Regions from separate parts of the Aquitalea sp. ASV15 genome, predicted to be linked through region 1. Evidence: predicted binding sites of a transcription regulator. Region 1 holds the regulator's gene; the other holds the start of a gene.

Region 1 (7,161 bases):
GGCTGGAATATCCTCGGCCTCGATCTCGCCCTCCATCAGGGCTTTTTCGATTTCATAACGCAGGATGACGTGTGCCGGGTAGCACAACTCGTCGGCATCGACGCGGATAAAGCCCGGATGGACACGGCTGTACAGCCTGGCGAGGTTTTCTGCTGACAAAGCCGGCTGCGCGCCCAGGTATTGAGCAAGCAGCGGCGCAATCAGGCTGAGGAAGGCCGGGCTGCGCCCCAGCTGCATCTCGAAGGACAGGCTCTGGCTTTCATGAATGCCCATGGAGCGGGCACGCCCTACCGGCAAATGCAGCATGTCGCGCGGCAAGCCCTGTTCGTAGCGGGCATGGCCGGTTTCATGAATGATGCCCATCAGGCTTTGCATGAAATCGTCTTCGCGGTAGCGGGTGGTGATGCGCACATCTTCCGCCACGCCGCCGCAGAAGGGATGAACGCTGACATCCAGCCGGCCAGCGTCAAAATCGAAACCGAGCAGCTGCATCACGGCCAGCCCCAGCTGACGCTGCTGTTCTACCGGAAAACTGCCCTGCGGCAAGAGCAGGGTTTCACTGCCCTGCTTGGCCATGACTTGCGCGATCAGTCCCGGCAGCCACTGCTTGACCTCGCCGAAAATGCGGTCGATGTCGGCACTCTGCATGCCCGGCTCGTATTTGTTCATCAAGGCATCGTAGGGGCTGCAGCCTTGCGCCTCGGCCAGCAGCCGCGCCTCCTGGCGTGACAGGGCCACCACTTCGCGGAAATTCTGCAGAAATCCGGCCCAGTCATTGGCCGTGCGCTGGCTGCGCCAGGCATGTTCGCAACGCGCACCGGCCAGGGCCTGTGCCTCCACCAGCGAGGCGGGCAGCAGATTGGCACGCTGCCATTCCCGGCGCATTTCCCGCAGGCTGGCGCGCTCTTGCTGGCTGAGATCTTCCTGTTCCGCCTGCTGCAGCAGCGCGGCCAGCGCCGGATCGGTCAGGGTGGCATGCATCAGCACATCCAGCTCGGCCTGCGCCGCAGCCCGCGCATCATTGCCCTTCGGTGGCATCATGGTGGCCTGATCCCAGCTGACCATGGCGGAGAGGTGTTCGTAGCGATAGAGCCGGGTAAAGCTGGCAACAAGGGACGGGTAGGCCGTGGGCTGGGACATGCGTGCTCCTGCAAGGTATGAGTGGGAGCATGATGCCACGCCGCCGCCCGGCAAAGCCAGCCACAGGCAGCAAAAGCAGCCTGACTCAGCGCTGGCGCGTGGTGCTGCCCGGCTGGAGCAGGCTGATGGGCTGAGCGGCTTCCTCGGCCAGATGGATGCGCTCGTGCGCCGGTGGGAAGGACAGCCAATAGTAGAAGTACTCGCGTGCCAGCTGCACGAAGGCTTTCTTGTTGCGGCTATCATTCAGGTGCAACAGCATGGCATCCACCACCATGCGGAAGCTGTCTGGCCGGTAGGGTTGGCCGGACAACAGGAACAACATGCCCTTGAGCAGCATTTCGCGCTCATGGATGTCGGCCTCGGCCATGCCATCCTCGAACAGCTTGCCCAGATAGATTTCCAGCGAAGGCGGAAAGGCATCGAAGCCCTGACGCCGCATGCGCTCCAGCAGCGAGGCCAGCGAGTCGGCCATTTCCAGCCGCACATTGCGTGTGGTAAAGCCGGAGCGGGCGGTAATTTCCACCAGCTTTTTCACATCGCCCAGCCAGAAGTAATAGAACTCGCGCGCGCAGGTCAAGGCGGTGACCCGGTCCTGCACCGCACAGCTGCCGACAAAGCGCTCCACCACGCGGCGGAAGGAATGGGCATCGCGCGATACCCCGTCCAGCAATGGCAGCAATTTATCCAGCAATTGCCGCCGCTCATCCAATACCTGCTCGGCGGCTCCCTGGCGCAAGATAAGGCGCAGATAGGCATCCAGCGCCTGCTGCAGGCCAGCGGAATCCATGGCGGGAAGTGATGAGGCTGAGTCAGTCATTGTGGTCTACTCATGCTAGCGGCCGGGCCGGTACTGGCTGCCATGCCAGTCTTGTTGGTCAGCGCAGCGCGGCCAGGACAGCGGCGGTGCAATGAACACGCTGCTTCATTGTGGAACACGCCAGCCGGTTCGGCCAGCCTGATCGCGATGGCAGCCATCACCGCGCGCTTCACAGCGGCGCAGCAAAAGTCATGTTGATGCGGATATCCGCTCCCACCATGCGCACATCCTGAATCCTGACCTGCTGTTTGTCAGCCAGATCCTCCAGCGCCGGCCAGGCAAACAGGCCCTGTGCCGTGCTGCCCACCAGCGCGGGGGCCAGATACAGAATGGCCTCATCGACCAGCCCGGCCCTGACCAGTGCGCCGTTCAAGCCGGCACCGGCTTCTATCATCAATTCATTGATGCCACGCTCGGCCAGATGCCGCATCAGCATGGGCAGATTGGCATGGCCGGCATCTTCCGGCAACACCATCAATTCGGCCCCACGCTGCAGGTAGGGCTGATGGCGGGCCAGGTCGGTACTGCTGGTCACCAGCAGGGTATTACCGCCATGGAAGATGCGGCGATCCGGCGGCGTGACCAGCCGGCTGTCCAGCACCACGCGCAAGGGCTGCTGCGGCAGGATGAAATCGCGCACCGTCAGCTGCGGATTATCCACCAGCACGGTGCCGCTGCCGGTGAGGATGGCACAGTGGCGGGCGCGCAGTTTTTGCACGTCATGGCGCGCCGCCGGCCCGGTAATCCATTGGCTCTTGCCATTGAGCAAAGCAGTCTTGCCATCCAGCGTGGCGGCGGCCTTGAGCGTCACCCAGGGGCGCTGGCGCTCCACCCGCGACAGAAAACCGCGATGAACACGGCGCGCCTCGCTTTCCAGCAGACCGGCAGAGGCGTCGATGCCCGCAGCACGCAGCATGGCCAGCCCGCGGCCGGACACTTCATGGTAAGGATCGACCATGGCCGCCACCACGCGTGCCAGCCCTTCCTGTACCAGTCGCTCAGCACAGGGCGGGGTGCGGCCGTGATGACTGCATGGTTCCAGCGTGACATAGGCTGTGGCGCCGCGTGGCGTGTCACCGCGCGCCAGACAGTCCTTGATCGCCTGGATTTCGGCATGATCCCCGCCCACCTGCAAGGTGGCTCCTTCGCCGATGACCTGGCCATCGCGCACCAGCACACAACCTACTCCGGGATTGGGGGCGGCACGGCGGGTGGCGGCTTCGGCCAGGCGCAGCGCCTGTTGCATGAATATATGGTCTTGCGGGGAATACGACGACATCAACAAGCCTTCCAGCGAATGAGACATGGCTGCGCAGTCCTGCGGGGTGGCGGCAGCCGGCATCAGATGGCAGGCCGGCGCCGGCATGGCGCAGCCCGCCCTGTTTCAATGATTGGACTTCTGGATTTCCCTGATCGCATCAGAGAACTCGGAAATATCCTGAAAACTGCGATAGACCGAGGCAAAACGCACATAAGCCACCTTGTCCAGCTTGGCCAGTTCGTTCATCACCATTTCGCCGATCTGGCGGCTGGATACTTCGCGTTCACCCAGCTGCAGCAGCTTGTGACAGATGCGGTCTATGGCGTCATCCACCAGCGCGGTCGGCACCGGCCGCTTGTGCAGGGCGCGCAGGAAACTGGTGCGAACCTTCTCGATATCGAATTCGGAACGATGGCCACCGGATTTGACCACCTGCGGCATGCGCACATCGGCGGTTTCAAATGTCGTGAAGCGCTTTTCGCAGGCCAGACAACGACGACGGCGACGGATGCTGGCCCCGTCCTCGCTGACTCTGGAGTCGATGACCTGGGTATCGGCATTGCCACAGAAAGGACATTTCATGACGTGTCAATCCAGTATGTTTGATGAGGTCTGATGGTAGCAGCAAAGACCTGACAGGTTAATGCCTGCAACGGTAAAGCCGCCCTGATTTGCCGCAGATAAGAAAAAAGGCAGCCCGCAGGCTGCCTTCCGTCCGGCAAGCAATTGCTTACTTGGCGTAAACCGGGAAGCGATGGCACAGCGCGGTGGCCTGTTCGGCAACGCGGGCGATGGCGGCATCGTCAGTCGGATTATCCAGGACATCGGCCACCAGATTGGCCACCATGACCGCCTCGGCTTCCTTGAAGCCACGGGTGGTGATGGCCGGCGAACCGATACGGATGCCGGAAGTCACGAACGGGCTTTCCGGGTCGTTCGGAATGGCGTTCTTGTTGACGGTGATGTGCGCACGGCCCAGCAGTGCATCGGCAGCCTTGCCGGTCAGGCCCTTGGGACGCAGGTCCACCAGGAAGACGTGACTTTCGGTACGGCCGGAGATGATGCGCAGACCGCGTTCGGCCAGGGTACGGGCCATGGCGTCGGCGTTCTTCAGCACTTGTTCCTGATAGACCTTGAATTCCGGTTGCAGCGCTTCCTTGAAAGCGATGGCCTTGCCGGCAATCACATGCATCAGCGGGCCGCCCTGCAGGGTGGGGAACACATTGCTGTTGATGCTCTTTTCGAACTCGGCCTTGGCCAGGATGATGCCGCCACGCGGACCACGCAGGGTCTTGTGGGTGGTGGAGGTCACGAAGTCGGCATGCGGCACCGGGTTCGGATACACACCAGCGGCGATCAGACCGGCGTAGTGCGCCATGTCGACCATGAAATAAGCACCGCACTTCTTGGCGATCTGGCCCATGCGTTCGAAGTCGAAGCGCAGGGCGTAGGCGGAAGCGCCGCCGATGATCAGCTTGGGCTTGGTTTCCATCGCTACGCGTTCCATGTCGTCGTAGTCGATTTCTTCCTGCTCGTTCAGACCGTAGGCCACGATGTTGAACATCTTGCCGGACAGGTTGGCCGGGGAGCCGTGGGTCAGGTGACCACCATGGCCCAGGTTCATGCCCATTACGGTGTCACCCGGCTTCAGGATGGAGAAGTACACCGCCTGGTTGGCCTGGCTGCCGGAGTGCGGCTGCACGTTGGCGTATTCGGCACCGAACAGTTGCTTCACACGGTCGATGGCCAGTTGCTCGACCACATCAACGTGTTCACAGCCACCGTAGAAACGCTTGGCCGGATAGCCTTCGGCGTACTTGTTGGTCAGCTGGGAGCCCTGGGCTTCCATCACTGCGGGGCTGGTATAGTTTTCGGAAGCGATCAGTTCAATATGATCTTCCTGGCGTTGGCACTCGGCCTTGATAGCGGCGGCCAATTCCGGGTCGAACTTGGCAATCGTCTGGTCAGCTGCAAACATCTTTGACTCTTCCATCAAAGGGTTAACGATGAGGCCATTCTACACGAATCGCCCTCTGAAACATTTTCACATGAAGCGTTTTTACCAACGTCGCTTCAGCCCTGCCCGTTCAGCTGCGACAAGTCGTCTGCGGTAAAGAACAGCGGAATGCCATCGCGGCTTTCCGGGTAAACCGCCGGCAGCACATGGACATCGCGCACCCGGCACTCCGCCATCAGTTCGCGGAAGTTCGATTCGATCAGCGCCACATTGTCCATGGCCGCCAGCGGCCAGACAAAGGCTTCCCAGTTGCGTTCGTCGCCTTCTGCCGACAGGGTGATGTGCAACTCACCGTTGTCATGGGCGGACAGAATGGCCACCGGGTCTTTCGACAACTCGCGCAGCCGGCGGATCTGGCTGCTGGCAAACACCTGCAAGGCTACTTCGAAACGGGCGAAATTGCCGGCCACCAGCGCCTGCATCACCGGCAGGGGCGGCCGGGCAATCGGGAACAATGTCACACCATCTGTATGCAATTGTTCGCCCAGGAATTTCATCAAGGGCATGCCCCAGGCGCCGACAGCACCACCCAGCTGTACCGGCGCGGCATCGCCCGGCTGCTGGATGGCCACACCCAGCAGGTAACGCAGGAACACGCCCTCTTCTTTCAGGGTGATGGCGGCACCGTTCAAGGCTTCACCAACACCATCTGCCGCGCTGGTCAAATCACGGGTCAGGCGGTACAGCCTGGCCGCATCCATCGCCACTACCGTGTCCGGATGCAGCAGTTGGCCGAATACGCGGACATCGCCATCCGAGCTGATGACGCCATGTTGGCGCAGCAAGGCGTTCAAGCCGTCTTCATCAGCAATGGCGGCAGGCAGCGTTGCCTGGTTCTTGCTGCCGGCCACCAGCACCAGCGGCAGGGCAAACACATGGGCACAGCGCCCGTCCGGCTGCTCCACTGCCGCCCGCAATGCATCCCAGACAATCTTATAAGTGTCTTGTGACGGCACCATCGCCAATGCGACCGAAATGGAGAGCAATTCGCCACGCTGCAGCATTTGCGCCATGGCATCGCGAATGGCGACAAACCACAACTCGCGATCCGCTTCTGTGGTGGCGTTCTGCACCGACAGCGCGTTGTGGATCAGCATATTGGTCAGCGATACCTGCGGGTGGTACTGGCGCGGGTCCGGAAGAGTGAGAAGCGGCTGCGACATCATGTCATCCTGCTGAAATCGGGAAAGGCCACATTGTCGCACAATCCGCCGCGCCCGGATCACCAAGCAAGCGCTTGACTTTCACTTTCAAACATAAGCATGTGCTAATTAGCGACAGAAACGGATATTTTTTAGCTTTTCGAAAATTCGGATGTTGACACTCGAGCGCGACATCCGGATAATCCGTACTCGTTGAGATGCAGCAATTGCTTCTTGATAGTTTCTCCTCTATTTCTCCTTTGTAGACTTGGCGCGGGCCTCACGGCACCGCGCATTTTTTTGTCCATTCGCCGGCCAACCCCAGTAAAAATCTGCATAACACAATGTTATTAAAGATTTTTTACATCAGAAGCACTTTTCCCCCATTCGCTGACAAGCACGCCGGGCAGCAGGACTGGCTGCTCCTGGGCATGACTGCGCATGCCAGTCACTGCCGGCAACCCAGGACAATGGAATGGCTGCTGGCCATGTTCGGATCTGCGCAATATTGCGCAGCAAATGAAACATATACTGTATACAAGTTCAAATTGTGACAAAAAAGAAAAACCGAACATGCGGAAATGTTCGGTCTTGCTGAGCGAGCAAGGCAAAACAGCGGGAATTGCGCTGTTGATCGGGGAATCCAGTCTGGGGACCAAACTGGAAATGATGAGACATCGCCAGAGAAATTAAGTTCGGACTTGAAGAAAATTCCACATCGTAGCCAAGCGGCACTGTGGCGAGCCGCACACAGCGCAGCGGCTGTCCGGCATCAGGCCAGCGC
Region 2 (7,161 bases), on a different contig from region 1:
CTTGCCCTGCTCTACGCCATCGATCACGAACTGCGCATTGAAAATCTTGTGACGGCAATGCTCCGAGTTGGCCTGGGCAAACATCATCAGCTCGACGTCGGTGGGATTGCGGCCCATGCGGGTGAAGTTTTCCACCAGATAGACGATTTCGTCTTCGGACAGCGCCAGGCCCAGCGTGCGGTTGGCGGCTTCCAGCGCCGCGCGGCCACCGGCCAGGATGTCCACGCTGGTCAGCGGTTGCGGGTCCATGTGCACGAACAGCTTGTCGGCATCGTCCAGCGTGGCCAGCACGGTTTCGGTCATGCGATCGTGCAAGAGGCCCGCCAGAATCTGACGAGCCTCTTCACTTAAAGATATACCGGCGGTGCTGATCCAGTAAGCCGTGCCGCGTTCGATGCGTAGCACTTGCTCCAGCCCGCAGTGGCGGGCAATGTCGGTGGCCTTGGAGGCCCAGGGCGACAGCGTCCCCAGTCGTGGCGTCACCAGGAACAGCTCGCCCTGTGGTGCTTCCGGGTACGGGGCCTCGCCATAATTGAGCAGCTTGCCCAGAATATCTTGCTGTTCGGTCGAGAGTTGGCTTTCGCTTTCGGCGAAATGCCAGAATTCGGCTTTCACGCTGATCTCGGGCAAACCGGCCTCGGCCGCCGCAGCGAGAAGTTTTTCAAGACGAAACTGGGACAGGGCGGCACCGCCCCGCAGCTTGAGAATGGTCGACATGCAACACTCGCGACAAGTATCAGGAAAGCGCGTCATAATACAGCAAAACAGGCCGTGCATTAAGGCCATTCTGCGGCGAATGTCGGGCAATCAACCGTCCACAGCGCATTTCCGGAACAATAAAGTCACCGCAAGGAGCACCCGAGCATGAAAAAAATCGAAGCCGTGATCAAACCCTTCAAACTGGACGAAGTGCGCGAAGCCCTGTCCGACATCGGCATCAACGGCCTGACTGTCACCGAGGTCAAGGGCTTTGGCCGCCAGAAGGGCCATACCGAGCTATATCGCGGCGCAGAATACGTGGTGGACTTCCTGCCCAAGGTGAAAGTGGAGGTCATCCTGGCCGACGACCTGGTGGACCGCGCCATCGAATCCATCGTGGCCGCCGCCCGCACCGGCAAGATCGGCGACGGCAAGATCTTCGTCACCCCGGTGGAGCAAGTGGTGCGCATCCGCACCGGCGAAACCAACGAAGACGCGATTTGATCAGCGCCCTGCTCGCGGCACCGCCGGCAGCAGGGCAAGAAAAAAGGCCGCAGATGCGGCCTTTTCAGCTGACAAGCACGGTGCAGATTATTTCCACACCTTCCACCACGGCATTTCTTCCACCACCCACGGCGTAGCCAGATATTTGCTGTTGGGGTAGTTCAGCGCCAGTACGCGCTTGGCATCGCCACTGAGCTGGGTCAGGCCCAGCTTGTCGTAGGCAGTCACCATCAGCGCCAGCGCCTCTTCCGGATACTTGGTATTGGAATATTCCTTTACCACGCCCTGGGCACGGTTGGCCGCGGCCAGGTAAGCACCGCGTTTCATGTAGTAACGGGCCACGTGCATTTCACTGCCGCCCAGCGCGTCCACCAGACGATCCATCTTTGCCAGCGCATCCGCACTATACTTGCTGCTGGGGAAACGGGTGGTCAGTTCGCGGAAGGCCAGGAAAGATTCGCGCGCAGCCTTGGGATCGCGCTCGCTCATGTCCTGACCAGCCCATTTCGACAACATGCCCTGATCGTCGTTGTAATAGACCAGGCCCTTCAGGTAGTACATGTAATCCACATTCGGGTGTGCCGGATGCAGTTTGATAAAGCGGTCGGCAGCGGCGATCGCCAGCTCCGGTTCATTGTCCTTGTAATGGGTATAGGCCAGGTCCATTTCGGCCTGCTGGGCGTAGCGACCATAGGGGTAGCGCGCTTCCAGCGTTTCGTACAGCTTGACAGCACGGGTATAATTACCGCTATTCAGTTCATCCCGAGCTTCCGAGTAGAGCTTTTCCACGGTCCAGCCGCGCGTTTCGTCGTAGGTTTCCGTGGTTGCACAACCGGCAAGCCCCATCACCAACATTGCTGCTACAACGTATCTTTTCATGACCGATCCTTACTTTGACTCGGAGGATTATAGCGATATCTCGGAAAACGAGGTATCTGCTCGACAACAGCTGGAGGTTCCGCTCTCTTTGGGTAGCGAACGCCTCGACGCAGCTCTTGCCAAACTCCTCCCCGATTACTCCCGCAGCCGCCTGACCCAATGGATCAAGGATGGCCAAGTACTGGTGGACGGCAAAGTCGTCCCCCCGAAAACCAGGCTGCTGGGTGGCGAAAAGCTGGACGTTACCATTGTTCAGTCAAATGGAGAAATGGCTTTCCAGGCGGAAGCCATGGATTTGCCCATTGTTTACGAGGATGACCACATCCTGGTGGTGAACAAACCGGCCGGCCTGGTGGTGCATCCGGCCAGCGGCAACTGGACCGGCACCCTGCTCAACGGCCTGCTGCACCACTGCCCGGCCCTCGCCCATGTGCCGCGTGCCGGCATCGTGCACCGGCTGGACAAGGACACCTCCGGCCTGATGGTGGTGGCCAAGACCCTGCAAGCGCAAACCGAGCTGGTGCGCCAGATGCAGGCGCGCAGCGTCAAGCGCATCTATCGCGCCATTGCCGATGGCATCGTTCCCTACGATGGCACCATCAACACCCTGATCGGCCGCGACCCGCACAACCGCCTGCGCATGGCCGTGCTGAAGTTTGGCGGCAAGACCGCCATCACCCATGTGCGGGTGCTGGAACGCTACGACGCCCACTCCTATATCGAGTGCAAGCTGGAAACCGGCCGCACCCACCAGATTCGCGTCCACATGAAGGAAGCGCGCCACCCGCTGGCCGGCGACCAGCTGTACGGCAACCCGCGCCACAAGATGGACGACGACATCGCCGCCGTGGTGAAACACTTTGGCCGCCAGGCCCTGCACGCCTACAAGCTGGCGCTGATCCACCCGGCCACCGGCGAGGAACGCAGCTGGCAGGCTCCGCTGCCGGACGATTTCCGCTTGCTGCTGGACACCCTGCGCGGTGAAAGTGGCGAACGCATGGAGCAGGCTGCCCCGCTGGCCGATGAATGGGAAGACGACGAGGACGAGGATGACGAAGACGACGACGGCGACATCGAGGTCATCTATGTCCGTGACTGAAACCGGCAGCAGCCCGCTGCTGCAGGCCGACTGGCCGGCCCCGGCCACCGTACGCACCCTGCTCACCACGCGGCAGGGTGGCGTCAGCCAGCCGCCCTACGACAGCTTTAACCTGGGCATCCATGTCGGCGACCAGCCGGAAGCCGTTGCCGCCAATCGCGAACAACTGCGCCTGCTGCTGCCGGACGAACCGGCCTGGCTCAACCAGGTACACGGCACCCATGTGGTGGATGCTGCCGAAATCGGCGAAACCCTGCTCGACGCCGACGCCAGCTACAGCCGCCAGCCGGGCAAGGTGTGCGTGGTGATGACCGCCGACTGCCTGCCGGTGCTGCTGTGCGATGATGCCGGCAGCGTGGTTGCCGCCGCCCATGCCGGCTGGCGCGGGCTGTGCGATGGCGTACTGGAAAGCACCGTCAGCGCCACCGGCGTGCCCCCCGCCAGCCTGATGGCCTGGCTGGGGCCGGCCATCGGCCCGGATGCCTTTGAAGTGGGCGCCGAAGTACGGGCCGCCTTTATCGCTTGCGACGCCGCCGCGGCCAGCGCCTTCACCGACATCGGCGAGGGCAAGTATCTGGCCGACATCTACCAGCTGGCGCGCCAGCGGCTGGCGGCACTGGGCATCGACCGGGTATATGGCGGCGACTACTGCACCGTCATCGAGCGCGAGCGCTTCTTCTCCTACCGCCGCGACGGCGTGACCGGCCGCATGGCCAGCCTGATCTGGCTGCAAGCGCAGCACTGACCCGGCCCGGCAATCATTGCGAGCACGGCAGCCCCTGCACGGACAGTGCGGCGGCTGCCGTTTTTCCTTGCCATCCACGCCTGACGGCCAGTTATCGATGAACTGTCATCGAACTTTCATGCCAACAGCGTAGCAGGCGCGCAACAGCGGCAAAACACCAGATGTTGTGGCAGACATGCATCACCCCCCAGATGCTTGTCTTTGCTGGATTTCCTGCCAGCCCCCCAGGCTGGCCGCCCTGCCTCAAAAAATTCCTAGTGCCCTGCAAGCCTTATCTGGCGCGGATTTCGCATTTTCTGAGCGCTGTCAAGACTTGCCGCATCGCGCCGGGAACACTAGAATTTGGGCCAATCAAGCAGTACAAACATATATATTGTGTTTATTCACAACGAACACACAGCTTTTCAACAGACTTGTCCACAGCCCTGCCCGGCCTGCCACCCAGGCCGCAGCGCAACAGACGCAAACCACCCAAAGAGGGCAATATGCAACTGACCACCTTTGAAGGGCAAACCGCCGCCGAGCTCGGCCGTGCCGCCGCCCCCCAGGCCGACTTCAGCCACTACAAGACCATTCGCCGCAATGGTGCCGTAGTGGCATTCGAGCCGGTCAAGATCTCCATCGCCATGACCAAGGCATTCCTGGCCGTGATGGGGCATCAGGGCGCTACGTCCGCCAGCATCCGCGACAAGGTGGCCCAGCTGACCGAGCAGGTGGTCAACGCCCTGATGCGCCGCAAGCCGGAAGGCGGCGCCATTCATATCGAAGACATCCAGGACCAGGTTGAACTGTCGCTGATGCGCTTTGGCGAACACGACGTGGCCCGCGCCTACGTGCTGTACCGCGAACAGCGCTCGCAAGAACGCGCCGCCCGTGGCGAAGCACTGACCCAGATCCAGATCAACGTCATCCGCAAGGACGGCCGCAAGCAGCCGCTGGACATTGCCCGCCTGCGCGCCGGCATCGAATCCGCCGCCCAGGGCCTGGCCGGCATCGATATCGACGCCATCCTGTCGGAAACCCTGAAGAACATCTACGACGGCGTATCGCTGGACGAAGTCAACAAATCCGCCATTCTGGCCGCCCGCTCCATGATCGAACAGGATCCGGCCTACGACTACGTCACCGCCCGCCTGCTGCTGGACAGCATCCGCCTGGAAATCCTGGACGAATCGGTCAGCCAGGAAGAAATGGCCGAGCGCTATGCCGACTACTTCCCGCAGTTCATCAAGAAAGGCATTCAGGCCGAACTGCTGGACGAACGTCTGGCCGAGTTCGACCTGAAAAAACTGGGCGCCGCCCTGGACGCCAAGCGCGACCTGAAATTCGGCTACCTGGGCCTGCAAACCCTGTTCGACCGCTACTTCCTGCACATCGACGGCACCCGCATTGAAATGCCGCAGGCTTTCTACATGCGTGTCGCCATGGGCCTGGCCCTGAACGAAGTGAACCGCGAAGCCCGCGCCATCGAGTTCTACAATGTGCTGTCCAGCTTCGACTTCATGTCGTCCACCCCCACCCTGTTCAACTCCGGCACCCGTCGCAGCCAGCTGTCCAGCTGCTACCTGACCACCATTGCCGACGACCTGGACGGCATTTACGAGGGCCTGAAGGAAAACGCCCTGCTGTCCAAATTCGCCGGTGGCCTGGGCAACGACTGGACCCCGGTGCGCGCCATGGGCAGCCATATCAAGGGCACCAACGGCAAATCGCAAGGCATCGTGCCCTTCCTAAAAGTGGTCAACGACACCGCCGTGGCCGTCAACCAGGGTGGCAAGCGCAAGGGCGCGGTATGTGCCTACCTGGAAACCTGGCACGCCGACGTGGAAGAATTCCTCGAACTGCGCAAGAACACCGGTGACGACCGCCGCCGCACCCACGACATGAACACCGCCAACTGGATTCCGGACCTGTTCATGAAGCGCGTGATGGAAGGCGCCGAATGGAGCCTGTTCTCGCCGTCCGAAGTGCCTGACCTGCACGACCTGTATGGTGCCGCCTTTGAAAAGCGCTACCAGCACTACGAAGCCATGGGCGAACGTGGCGAGCTGAAAGTGTACAAACGCATCCCGGCGCTCAGCCTGTGGCGCAAGATGCTGACCATGCTGTTTGAAACCGGCCACCCGTGGGTGACCTTCAAGGACCCGTGCAATATCCGCAGCCCGCAGCAGCACATGGGTGTGGTACACAGCTCCAACCTGTGCACCGAAATCACCCTCAACACCAACGACGACGAAATCGCCGTGTGCAACCTGGGCTCGGTCAACCTGGCCGCCCACATGGGCGCCGATGGCAAGCTGGACGCTGAAAAGCTGCAGCGCACCATCCGCACCGCCCTGCGCATGCTGGACAACGTCATCGACATCAACTTCTACCCGGTGAAAAAGGCGCGCAATTCCAACCTGAAGCACCGTCCGGTGGGCATGGGCATCATGGGCTTCCAGGACTGCCTGCACATGAAGCGCGTACCCTACGCCTCGCAGGAAGCGGTGGAATTTGCCGACGAATCCATGGAAATGGTCGCCTACTACGCCTACTGGGCCGGCACCGAACTGGCCGAAGAACGTGGCCGCTACCCGTCGTACAAGGGCAGCCTGTGGGACCGTGGCCTGCTGCCGCAAGACAGCATCAACCTGCTGGCCGCCGAACGCGGCGGTTACCTGGAGATGGACCGCACCGAACGCCTGGACTGGAATGCCCTGCGTGAACGCATCAAGCAACACGGCATGCGCAACTCCAACACCCTGGCCATCGCCCCGACTGCCACCATCGCCAACATCATTGGCGTGTCTGCCAGCATCGAGCCGACCTACCAGAACCTGTTCGTCAAATCCAACCTGTCCGGCGAATTCACCGTCACCAACGAATACCTGGTGCGCGACCTGAAAAAAGCCGGCCTGTGGGACGAAGTGATGGTGGCCGACCTCAAGTACTTCGACGGCAGCCTGGGCCGCATCGACCGCATCCCGGCCGAGCTGAAAGCCATCTATGCCACCGCCTTTGAAGTGGACCCGAAATGGCTGGTGGAAGCAGCATCGCGCCGTCAGAAGTGGATCGACCAGGCCCAGTCGCTCAACCTGTACATGGCTGGCGCATCCGGCAAGAAACTGGACGACCTGTACAAGCTGGCGTGGATTCGTGGCGTGAAAACCACCTACTACCTGCGCACCCTGGCCGCCTCCAGCGCCGAAAAATCCACCGGCAAGGGCGGCGAGCTGAACGCCGTGGCCAGTGG

The links. The regulator NrdR, encoded in region 1, represses ribonucleotide reductase genes. The targets are predictions, from matches to a motif close to AAANACNATATATNGTNTTT.
Region 2: the regulator NrdR is predicted to act here: its motif matches at 4,288-4,307, upstream of JHD64_RS00565 (ribonucleoside-diphosphate reductase subunit alpha).

What each region holds. Positions count from the first base shown of each region.
Region 1 is NZ_JAELTZ010000007.1:84,094-91,254, forward strand. Features, by position in the region: gene JHD64_RS04865 (carboxypeptidase M32) at 1-1,140, opposite strand, end outside; gene JHD64_RS04870 (hypothetical protein) at 1,226-1,957, opposite strand; gene ribD (bifunctional diaminohydroxyphosphoribosylaminopyrimidine deaminase/5-amino-6-(5-phosphoribosylamino)uracil reductase RibD) at 2,127-3,263, opposite strand; gene nrdR (transcriptional regulator NrdR) at 3,342-3,800, opposite strand; gene glyA (serine hydroxymethyltransferase) at 3,949-5,196, opposite strand; gene JHD64_RS04890 (hypothetical protein) at 5,292-6,398, opposite strand; gene yfcF (glutathione transferase) at 7,150-7,161, opposite strand, start outside.
Region 2 is NZ_JAELTZ010000001.1:117,955-125,115, reverse strand. Features, by position in the region: gene purL (phosphoribosylformylglycinamidine synthase) at 1-717, opposite strand, end outside; gene JHD64_RS00585 (P-II family nitrogen regulator) at 865-1,203, shown strand; gene JHD64_RS00580 (outer membrane protein assembly factor BamD) at 1,291-2,082, opposite strand; gene rluD (23S rRNA pseudouridine(1911/1915/1917) synthase RluD) at 2,081-3,181, shown strand; gene pgeF (peptidoglycan editing factor PgeF) at 3,168-3,926, shown strand; gene JHD64_RS00565 (ribonucleoside-diphosphate reductase subunit alpha) at 4,412-7,161, shown strand, end outside.